4 regions of the Aromatoleum sp. genome follow, and region 1 is predicted to be linked to each of the others. Evidence: predicted binding sites of a transcription regulator. Region 1 holds the regulator's gene; each other region holds the start of a gene.
What was found. Region 1 encodes HrcA, which represses chaperone genes, less so after heat shock. Its sites were predicted from a motif close to TNTTAGCACTCNNNGNCNNNGAGTGCTAANA; they were not measured.

Region 1 (2,202 bases):
GGGCGACCCGTAGCGCATCGCCCAGTCCACCTGCACGTCCCTCGCGCCGTCGTGACCGAGGCAGCCCGCGAGCAGCTTCGCCTGCCGCTCGGTGTGAACCTGCAGCGGCGAGCCGTCATCCATCCAGATGCTCGCGTATTTCTCGGCGGATTTCTTCGGCCGGATGTTCAGGATGATGCCATTGAGGATCGGCCACCAGGCGAGTTTCGGAATCTCGACGACGCGCGGGTCGGAAAGGAATTCCTTGAGGTAAGGTCGTACCGCGGCTGCGGTCGGTGCGGCCGGCGTGCCGAGGTTGACCAACAGGACGCCAGTGCGAGGCGCACCAGTCTCGCCGCGGGCAGGTTCGGGCCAATAACGGGCCATGCGGGTCCTTTGTGGGGCGGTGACGCGGTCAGTGGTTGCTCGACAGCGCGTTCGAAAGCAGGCGGGCGGTGATGTCGACGATCGGAATGACTCTGTCGTAGGCCATCCGCGTCGGTCCGATCACGCCGACGGAGCCGACGACCCTGCCGTTGACCTCGTAACCCGCAGTGATCACGCTGCAGCCGTCGAGCTGCGCGAGGCCGGATTCGTCGCCGATGAAGATCTGCACGCCTTGCGCGCGATTCGAAAGATCGAGCAACTGCATCAGCCCGGTCTTCTGTTCGAAGAGTTTGAACAGCTCCCGCAGTCGGGCCATGTTCGACGACAGATCCTCGACGTCGAGAAGGTTCGTTTCGCCGGACATCACGTAGCGGCTGCTGTCGTCCTGTTCCGCGGCATTGCCTGCCTCGACTGCGGCCGCCATCAGCTCGCTCATGTCGGTGCGCAGCTGCTTCAGCTCGGCCTGGATGCGCACGCGGATGTCGTCGAACCCGAGCCCCGCGAAGTGCTCGGTGAGGTAGCTAGCGGCTTCCGAGAGTTCGGTCGAAGTATAGGCGCGGCGCGTCGTGAGGATGCGGTTCTGCACGTCGCCGGCGGTCGTCACGATGATCAGCAGGATGCGATTCTCGGCCAGGCCGATGAATTCGATCTGGCGGATCTTTATGCTGTCCCGCCGCGGCGAAACGACGACGCCTGCGAACTGGGTGAGCTCGGAAAGCAGGTGCGACGCAGAGTTGAGAAGGCGCTGCGGCTGGTCGGCCTGGAGGTGCCCCTTCAGTTCGCGGACCCGAGCCTGTTCGAGCGGCTGCACCGTCAGCAGCGAGTCGACGAAGAAACGGTAGCCCAGTGCGGTCGGAATTCGTCCGGCCGACGTGTGCGGACTGGTGATGAATCCCATCTCCTCGAGATCGCTCATCACGTTGCGCACCGTCGCGGGCGATAGTTCGAGACCCGAATAGCGCGACAGCGCGCGGGAGCCGACCGGTTGACCCTCCACGATGTAACGTTCGATCAGGGTCTTGAGCAGAATCTGGGAGCGGGGGTCGAGCTGTTTCATGATCGGAGCGGACGGGAGACCCTATTCTAGCGTGTCAGCCAAGCTCTTAGGCGAATGTGGTTTAATCGCCGCCATGAGCAAGAGCTTTCGCACGATTGCGTTGATCGGCAAGTACCAGAGCCCCGACATGGCCGAGGCTGTGCTGCGCATTGCCGGCTTCCTCCGTGAGCATGGTCTCGTTGTGTGGATCGAGCAGGGGACGGCGAGTTCCATCGGAACTGCGGGTGATTTCGCCGTCGCGGGCTACGAGGAGATCGGCGTGGGCGCCGACCTCGCGGTCGTGCTCGGCGGTGACGGGACGATGCTGAACACGGCGCGACGCTTGTCGCAACACGAGGTGCCGCTCGTTGGTATCAACCAGGGGCGGCTCGGTTTTCTGACCGACATCTCGCGCAACGACGCCATCGCGAAGCTCGGCGAAATTCTCGACGGGCGCTACACTGAGGAGTCGCGCGCGATGCTCGACGCGGAAGTGCTGCGCGCCGGTCAAAGAGTTTTCCAGACGCTTGCGCTCAACGATGTCGTCGTCAACAAGGGCGACCTCGGACGCATGATCGAATTCGATCTGTCGATCGACGGCGAATACGTGTATACGCAGCGTTCCGATGGCATGATCCTCGCGACCCCGACCGGATCGACGGCCTACGCATTATCGGCGAACGGACCGATTCTGCATCCAACCGTCGGTGGCGTCGCACTGGTCCCGCTGTGCCCGCATGCGCTGACCGCCCGGCCGGTGACGCTTCCCGACACCTGCCGGATCGAGATCGTGCTGCTGC
Region 2 (2,202 bases), on a different contig from region 1:
CGATCACCTTCGATGATTTCTCATCGACCGAAGGACTGCAGCTCAACGGCGCGGCAGCGACCGCGACGGACGCCGCGGGACGGTCGGTCCTGCGCGTCGCCCCGGCAGTGCGAAACCAGGCGGCATCGGTGTTCAGCACGTCGCCGATCACGCTCGCGGACGCGGCGTCGTTCAGTACGAAGTTCCAGTTCAACTTCAACAACCAGATCAATGGCGGCGCCGACGGGCTGGTGTTCGTCGTGCAGACGGTGTCGAACACCGCCGGCGGCAGCGGAGTCGGAATCGGCTATGCGGGGCTCGGAAACAGCGTCGGCGTCGAGTTCGACAACTGGAACAACCCGAGCGTCGACGGCGCCAGCGCGAACCACGTCGGCATCGACCTCGACGGCAGCGTCAACTCGGTCGCGCGCAACGACGACTTGCCGGTCGCACTCGACGGCGGCGGCGACCTGTTCGCGTGGGTCGACTACAACGGCGTGACCGATCTGCTCGAAGTACGGCTCGACGACGTCGACGTCCGCCCGGCGGCGTCGCTGCTGTCGTTTACGACCGACCTCGTCGGCGTCCTCGGCAGCCCGAACGCATTCGTCGGCTTTACCTCCGCGACCGGGTCGGCGGCCGCGAACCACGACGTCATCGCGTGGGAGTTCCGCGACATCTTCGCGCCGGTCGATCAGCCGGGCGACGTGCCCGAGCCGATGTCGCTGCTGCTCGTCGCGATCGGTCTCGTCGGCCTCGGCGCGATGACGCGCCGCCGTCCCTGAGCCGAGGCGCGCGGACGTACCGCTACCGCTCGCGCCCGCGGCGCGACTCGTGTTGCAGCAGAAGGCCTGCGCTGCAGGTTTCGTTTCTCGCGGCGTTTGCGGCGCGCCGCGGTGGCCCGCCCGCCGGGACGCCGGAAGCCGCCGGCGGCCTGGCGCCGCAAATCTCGTTTTCCCGCTCTTGAATTCGGAAGGGGCCGTCCCTATTATTAGCACTCGTTGGCAGTGAGTGCTAACGGCCGGGGGGCAAGTTCTCCCGCCACACTGAAATTCGATGCGGGCTCTGCCCGCGCACACGTTGAATTCGAACAAAAGGAGTGACCTCGATGAAAATTCGTCCCTTGCATGATCGCGTGATCGTCAAGCGCCTCGAAGCCGAGCGCAAGACCGCCAGTGGCATCGTCATCCCCGACTCGGCGGGTGAAAAGCCCGACCAGGGCGAAGTGCTCGCCGTCGGCAACGGCAAGATCCTCGACGACGGCAAGGTGCGCCCGATGGCAGTCAAGGTCGGCGACAAGGTGCTGTTCGGCAAGTATGCCGGCCAGACCGTCAAGGTCGAAGGCGACGAACTGCTCGTCATGCGCGAAGAAGACATCATGGGTGTCGTCGAGGCCTGATCGCCCGGCCCGACCCGTCCAACGAATTCAAGGAGCTATAAAGAATGGCAGCCAAAGAAGTCAAATTCGGTGATTCCGCCCGCGACCGCATGGTCGCCGGCGTCAACATCCTCGCGAACGCGGTCAAGGTCACGCTCGGCCCGAAGGGTCGAAACGTCGTGCTCGAGCGCTCGTTCGGCGCCCCGACGGTGACCAAGGACGGCGTGTCCGTCGCGAAGGAAATCGAACTGAAGGACAAGTTCGAGAACATGGGCGCGCAGATGGTCAAGGAAGTCGCGTCGAAGACCTCCGACATCGCCGGTGACGGCACGACGACCGCGACCGTGCTCGCGCAGTCGATCGTCCGCGAAGGCATGAAGTTCGTCGCCGCCGGCATGAACCCGATGGACCTGAAGCGCGGCATCGACAAGGCCGTGATCGCTGTTACCGAAGAGCTGAAGAGCCTGTCGCGTCCGTGCTCGACGAACAAGGAAATCGCCCAGGTCGGCTCGATCTCGGCGAACTCCGACGCCGACATCGGCGACATCATCGCCCGTGCGATGGACAAGGTCGGCAAGGAAGGCGTGATCACCGTCGAGGACGGCAAGTCGCTGCAGAACGAGCTCGATGTCGTCGAAGGCATGCAGTTCGACCGCGGTTACCTGTCGCCGTACTTCATCAACAACCCGGACAAGCAGGTCGCCGTCCTCGAGAACCCGTTCGTCCTGCTGTTCGACAAGAAGATCTCGAACATCCGTGACCTGCTGCCGGTGCTCGAGCAAGTCGCGAAGGCCGGACGTCCGCTGCTGATCATCGCCGAAGACGTCGAAGGCGAAGCGCTCGCG
Region 3 (2,202 bases), on a different contig from region 1:
AGGAACATCGCGACCTGGGCGCTGCGCCCGCCGTGATGGCAGATGACGACGGTTTCCGCCTGCGCATCGAGTTCCGCGGCGCGCGCGGGCACCGAGCCCATCGGCATCGGTTGCGAGCCTTCGATGTGGCAGAGCTCGAATTCCCACGGCTCGCGCACGTCGAGCAGAACGGGTTTGTCACCGCCCGCGGCAAGCCGCTCGGCAAGTTCGGCAACGGTCATCTGGCGCATGTCTGTCCTCGATCAAGCGTTCCGACTGCCGTCGCCCGTCCGGCTCGCGACGCGGCGGCGAAGGGTCGGTCCCTCAGAAGCGGAATTCGTCGTGGCGCGGCGCGTTCTTCAGCATCGGCACGACGGTTTCGAAGATGTCCTCGTTCATGTATTCGGCCTCGCCGACGCGGGTCACGAGCCGCGCCTTCATCACCGGCGCTTCGCCGACAAATGCGAACATGCGGCCGCCGACCTTCAGCTGCGCCAGCAGCGACCCCGCCAGCATCGGCAGCCCGCCGGAGACGACGATGACGTCATAGGGCGCGCGCTCGCTCCAGCCGGTCGCCGCATCACCTTCCTCGACGATGACGTTCTGCACGCCGTAACGGTTGAGGTTGTCGGCGGCGAGCTTGACGAGTTCCGGCTCGATGTCGATCGTCCGCACCCAGTCGGTGCAGCTCGCGAGCAGCGCGGCGAAATAGCCCGTGCCGGCACCGATTTCGAGCGCCGTATCCGAGCGCTTCAGTTGCAGCGCCTGCAGGATCTTCCCTTCGACGACCGGCTTGAGCATGACCTGCCCGCAGCCGATCGGGATCTCGATGTCCGCGAACGCGAGGGTCTTGTACGCGGCGGGAACGAATTCCTCGCGCCGGACCGCCATCAGGAGGTCGAGCACGTCCTGGTCCAGCACCTCCCAGGGGCGGATCTGCTGCTCGACCATGTTGAAGCGGGCTTGTTCGAAATTCATTTTGGGCTTCCTGAGCAAATATTAGCACGCGCTAATAAAGCGCGCGAACAAACGAAAAACTCCGGCATTCTATCGCACCTGCGGTCGTCCGGAGGTGGGCGGGGAGCGTCCGCCGTCACCGTTTCGACTCCGGCGCGACGCGGTGCCACGCGGCGTAGAGCGCGGGCAGGAACAGCATCGTCAGGAGCGTCGCGACGGCGAGCCCGCCCATGATCGCGACCGCCATCGGGCCGAAGAACGCGCTGCGGGACAGCGGGATCATCGCGAGGATCGCCGCCGCCGCGGTCAGCGTGATCGGCCGGAAGCGGCGCACCGTCGATTCGACGACCGCGTCCCACGCGCCGCGCCCCGCTGCGAGATCCTGGCGGATCTGGTCGACGAGGATCACCGAGTTCCGCATGATCATCCCCGACAGCGCGATGGTGCCGAGCATCGCGACGAAGCCGAACGGCTTGTCGAACAGCAGCAGGAATGCGGTGACGCCGATCAGTCCGAGCGGCGCGGTCAGGAGCACCATGAATACGTGCGAGAAGCTGCGCAGCTGCAGCATCAGCACGGTGAGCACGACGAGCAGGAACAGCGGCAGGCCCGCTGCGACCGATCCGCCGCCCTTCGCGCTCTCCTCGACCGAGCCACCCACCTCGATGCGGTAACCGAGCGGGAGCTTCGCGCGCAGTTCAGCGATGCGGCCGGCGAGTTCGTTGACGACGACCGCGGGCTGCACGTCGCCATACAGATTCGCGCGCACGGTGATCGTCGGCAGCCGGTTGCGCCGCCAGATCACCCCTTGCTCGAAGCCGTATTCGGGCGTCGCGATCTGCGCGAGCGACACACTGCGGCCGTTCGGCGCCGGAATCGCGAGCTCGGGCAGCAGTCCGAGATGCACTCGCTCGGACTCGGCGCCGCGCAGCACGACGTCGATCGTCTCGGTGCCCTCGCGGAACTGCGTCACCGCGAGGCCCTGCAGCGACGTGTTCAGCAGGCTCGCGATGTCCTCGCTGCTGAGGCCGAGGAGCCGCGCCTTGTCCTGGTCGATTTTCAGGCGCACCCGCTTCGACGGTTCCTCCCAGTCGAGATGCACGTTCGACAGTTCGGGGTGGGCGCGCATCGCCGCGGCGACCTCGTGCGCGACGCGCCGCATCGCGCCGAAATCGACGCCGCTGACGCGATACTGCACCGGGAAGCCGACCGGCGGGCCGTTTTCGAGCCGGTTGACGACGCCGAGCACGCCGTCGGGCGCCTCGT
Region 4 (2,202 bases), on a different contig from region 1:
GGTCACCCGCCTGGCGGTTGTCTTCCTGGTTCGCTTCGTTGAAGCCGTAGATCGCGTTCACCGTCAGACCGCCCCAGTTCGGCGACTTGTAATTGATCGCGTTGCTGACGCGAGCCGCGGTGCCGGCCACGATGTTCGAGCCGCGGGAATTCGCGAGCACGAACTGCGGGCTGAACGGAACGGTCGGGATGGCGTCGTACTTGGCGGACGTCCAGTAGCCGGGGGAGTACTGGCGGCCGAGACCGATGAAGCCCCAGCTGTTGCCCTGCAGGCCGACGAACTGCTGGCGGCTACGCGAACCGCCGGCGCCGACGCCTTCGTTATCATCGACTTCCAGACCATACTCGAGCGTGAACACCGCTTTCAGGCCGTTGCCGAGGTCTTCGGTGCCGCGGAAACCGAGGCGGGAGCCGGCCAGACCGCCGCTTTCGATACCGGTGAACTTGTTGTCGTCATACTTGCTGTATGCGAAGAACGCATCGACGATGCCATAGACGGTCACGTTCGACTGCGCGAAAACCGGAGCAGAGACCAGGCCGGCGACGGCCAGGGCGATCAGTTTCTTCTGCATTTGTTTCTCCTCTAATTTGAAGCTGAGGCCGTGGCACTGACCGCGGCCAGACTTACCTCTCAAGCGAGAAGTTGCGATGATTGTGCAAAGCCGGCTGCGGGCAACGCAAGTTCGACACGGCCTGAATCGACGGTTTGAGCAAAAGGTGTTGCGCAGGCGCAACAAGGGGCGCGTTTGGCATGGCGGGACGACGTCGTCGTCATTGAAGCCCTTGCATACAAACCTGTTTCTGTGCATTACAAACAAATGAATTTTCAGCGGATTCGCTCGCGCTTCGTCTGCAGGAATGCGTCGGCCGGGTCGCGGAAATCCACGCACTGCGGAAGCCGGGAAGCGCGGCGAACCAGCCCGCTGCGCGCAGGAAACGCGGCGTCCGCACGCCCGCGCGACGGGAACTCGCCGCCCCTTTAGCACTCTCACCGCGCGAGTGCTAAAATCACGAGCCAAGGAGGACCTGAACCCATGAGTCAAGCCCTGTCATTCCCGCTTCCTTCTGCCGTAGGCAGCATCGACCAGTACATCCAGGCGGTGAACCGCATCCCGTTGCTCACCGAGCGCGAGGAAGTGGATCTGGCGACGCGTCTGCGCGACGAGGGTGACGTGGAAGCAGCGCGCAAGCTCGTCATGTCGCACCTGCGGCTGGTCGTCGCGATCGCGCGCGGCTACCTCGGTTACGGACTGCCGCACGCGGACCTGATCCAGGAAGGCAACATCGGCCTGATGAAGGCCGTCAAGCGCTTCGACCCGACGCGCGGCGTGCGGCTGGTGTCGTTCGCGATGCACTGGATCAAGGCCGAGATCCACGAATACATCCTGAAAAACTGGCGCCTCGTGAAGATCGCGACGACGAAGGCGCAGCGCAAGCTGTTCTTCAACCTGCGCGGGCTCAAGCAGGACACCGGCGCGCTGAACCGCGACCAAGTCCAATCGATCGCGCTGCAGCTGGGCGTCAAGCCGGAGGAAGTCGTCGAGATGGAAACGCGCCTTTCCGGCCGCGACATCCAGCTCGAAGGCGGCAGCGACGACGATGACGAGCGCTTCGCGCCGATCGCTTACCTGCCCGACCCGCATGCGGAGCCGTCCGAAGTGCTCGAACAGGCGCAGCTGTCGCGATTGCAGGACGAAGGGCTCAGCGAGGCGCTCGCGAGCCTCGACGACCGCAGCCGCAACATCGTCAAGCGGCGCTGGCTAGCCGAAGGCGACAGCGCGACGCTGCATGAACTCGCCGCCGAATACGGCGTGTCGGCCGAACGGATTCGCCAGATCGAGGCAAAAGCGATGCAGAAGATGCGGGGACTGCTGGTCGCCGCTTGATGCCAGCTTGGCCGCGGCGGCTTTCGCGCCGATCGGTCGCGCTTCATGCCGGATATCGCTTCGCCCGGTCCGACCTACGGTTCGGGTTTCCGCGCGGGCGAGATTCGGCGTAGGTCGGGGTGAGCCGCAGGCGAAGGCCGACGCGAAGCCCCGGACGCCGAGGACGTCGGACATCGCTCCGCCGACCTGCGGCCCGCTACGCTTCGGGCGTGCCCCGGCGCAGGTCGGCATGAGCCGCAGGCGAAGGGCCGCGCGTTTTCGGGTAACGTCGACCGATTCCTAATTCCCGGCGAGCAGCACCCGGATGTCGGCAGCAA

Region 2: groES (co-chaperone GroES) is a predicted target of HrcA. The motif match lies at 969-999, and genes of this name have one in related genera.
Region 3: V6M37_RS04490 (protein-L-isoaspartate O-methyltransferase family protein) is a predicted target of HrcA. The motif match lies at 977-1,007, and genes of this name have one in related genera.
Region 4: rpoH (RNA polymerase sigma factor RpoH) is a predicted target of HrcA. The motif match lies at 977-1,007, and genes of this name have one in related genera.

The regions. Positions count from the first base shown of each region.
Region 1 covers NZ_JAKFEF010000034.1:36,994-39,195, forward strand. The annotation lists gene hemH (ferrochelatase) at 1-366, opposite strand, end outside; gene hrcA (heat-inducible transcriptional repressor HrcA) at 395-1,423, opposite strand; gene V6M37_RS08855 (NAD kinase) at 1,497-2,202, shown strand, end outside.
Region 2 covers NZ_JAKFEF010000061.1:77,287-79,488, forward strand. The annotation lists gene V6M37_RS12690 (lectin-like domain-containing protein) at 1-764, shown strand, start outside; gene groES (co-chaperone GroES) at 1,088-1,378, shown strand; gene groL (chaperonin GroEL) at 1,423-2,202, shown strand, end outside.
Region 3 covers NZ_JAKFEF010000018.1:8,672-10,873, reverse strand. The annotation lists gene V6M37_RS04495 (rhodanese-like domain-containing protein) at 1-230, opposite strand, end outside; gene V6M37_RS04490 (protein-L-isoaspartate O-methyltransferase family protein) at 304-957, opposite strand; gene V6M37_RS04485 (efflux RND transporter permease subunit) at 1,073-2,202, opposite strand, start outside.
Region 4 covers NZ_JAKFEF010000022.1:44,282-46,483, reverse strand. The annotation lists gene V6M37_RS05220 (porin) at 1-571, opposite strand, end outside; gene rpoH (RNA polymerase sigma factor RpoH) at 1,034-1,885, shown strand; gene V6M37_RS05210 (SCO family protein) at 2,165-2,202, opposite strand, start outside.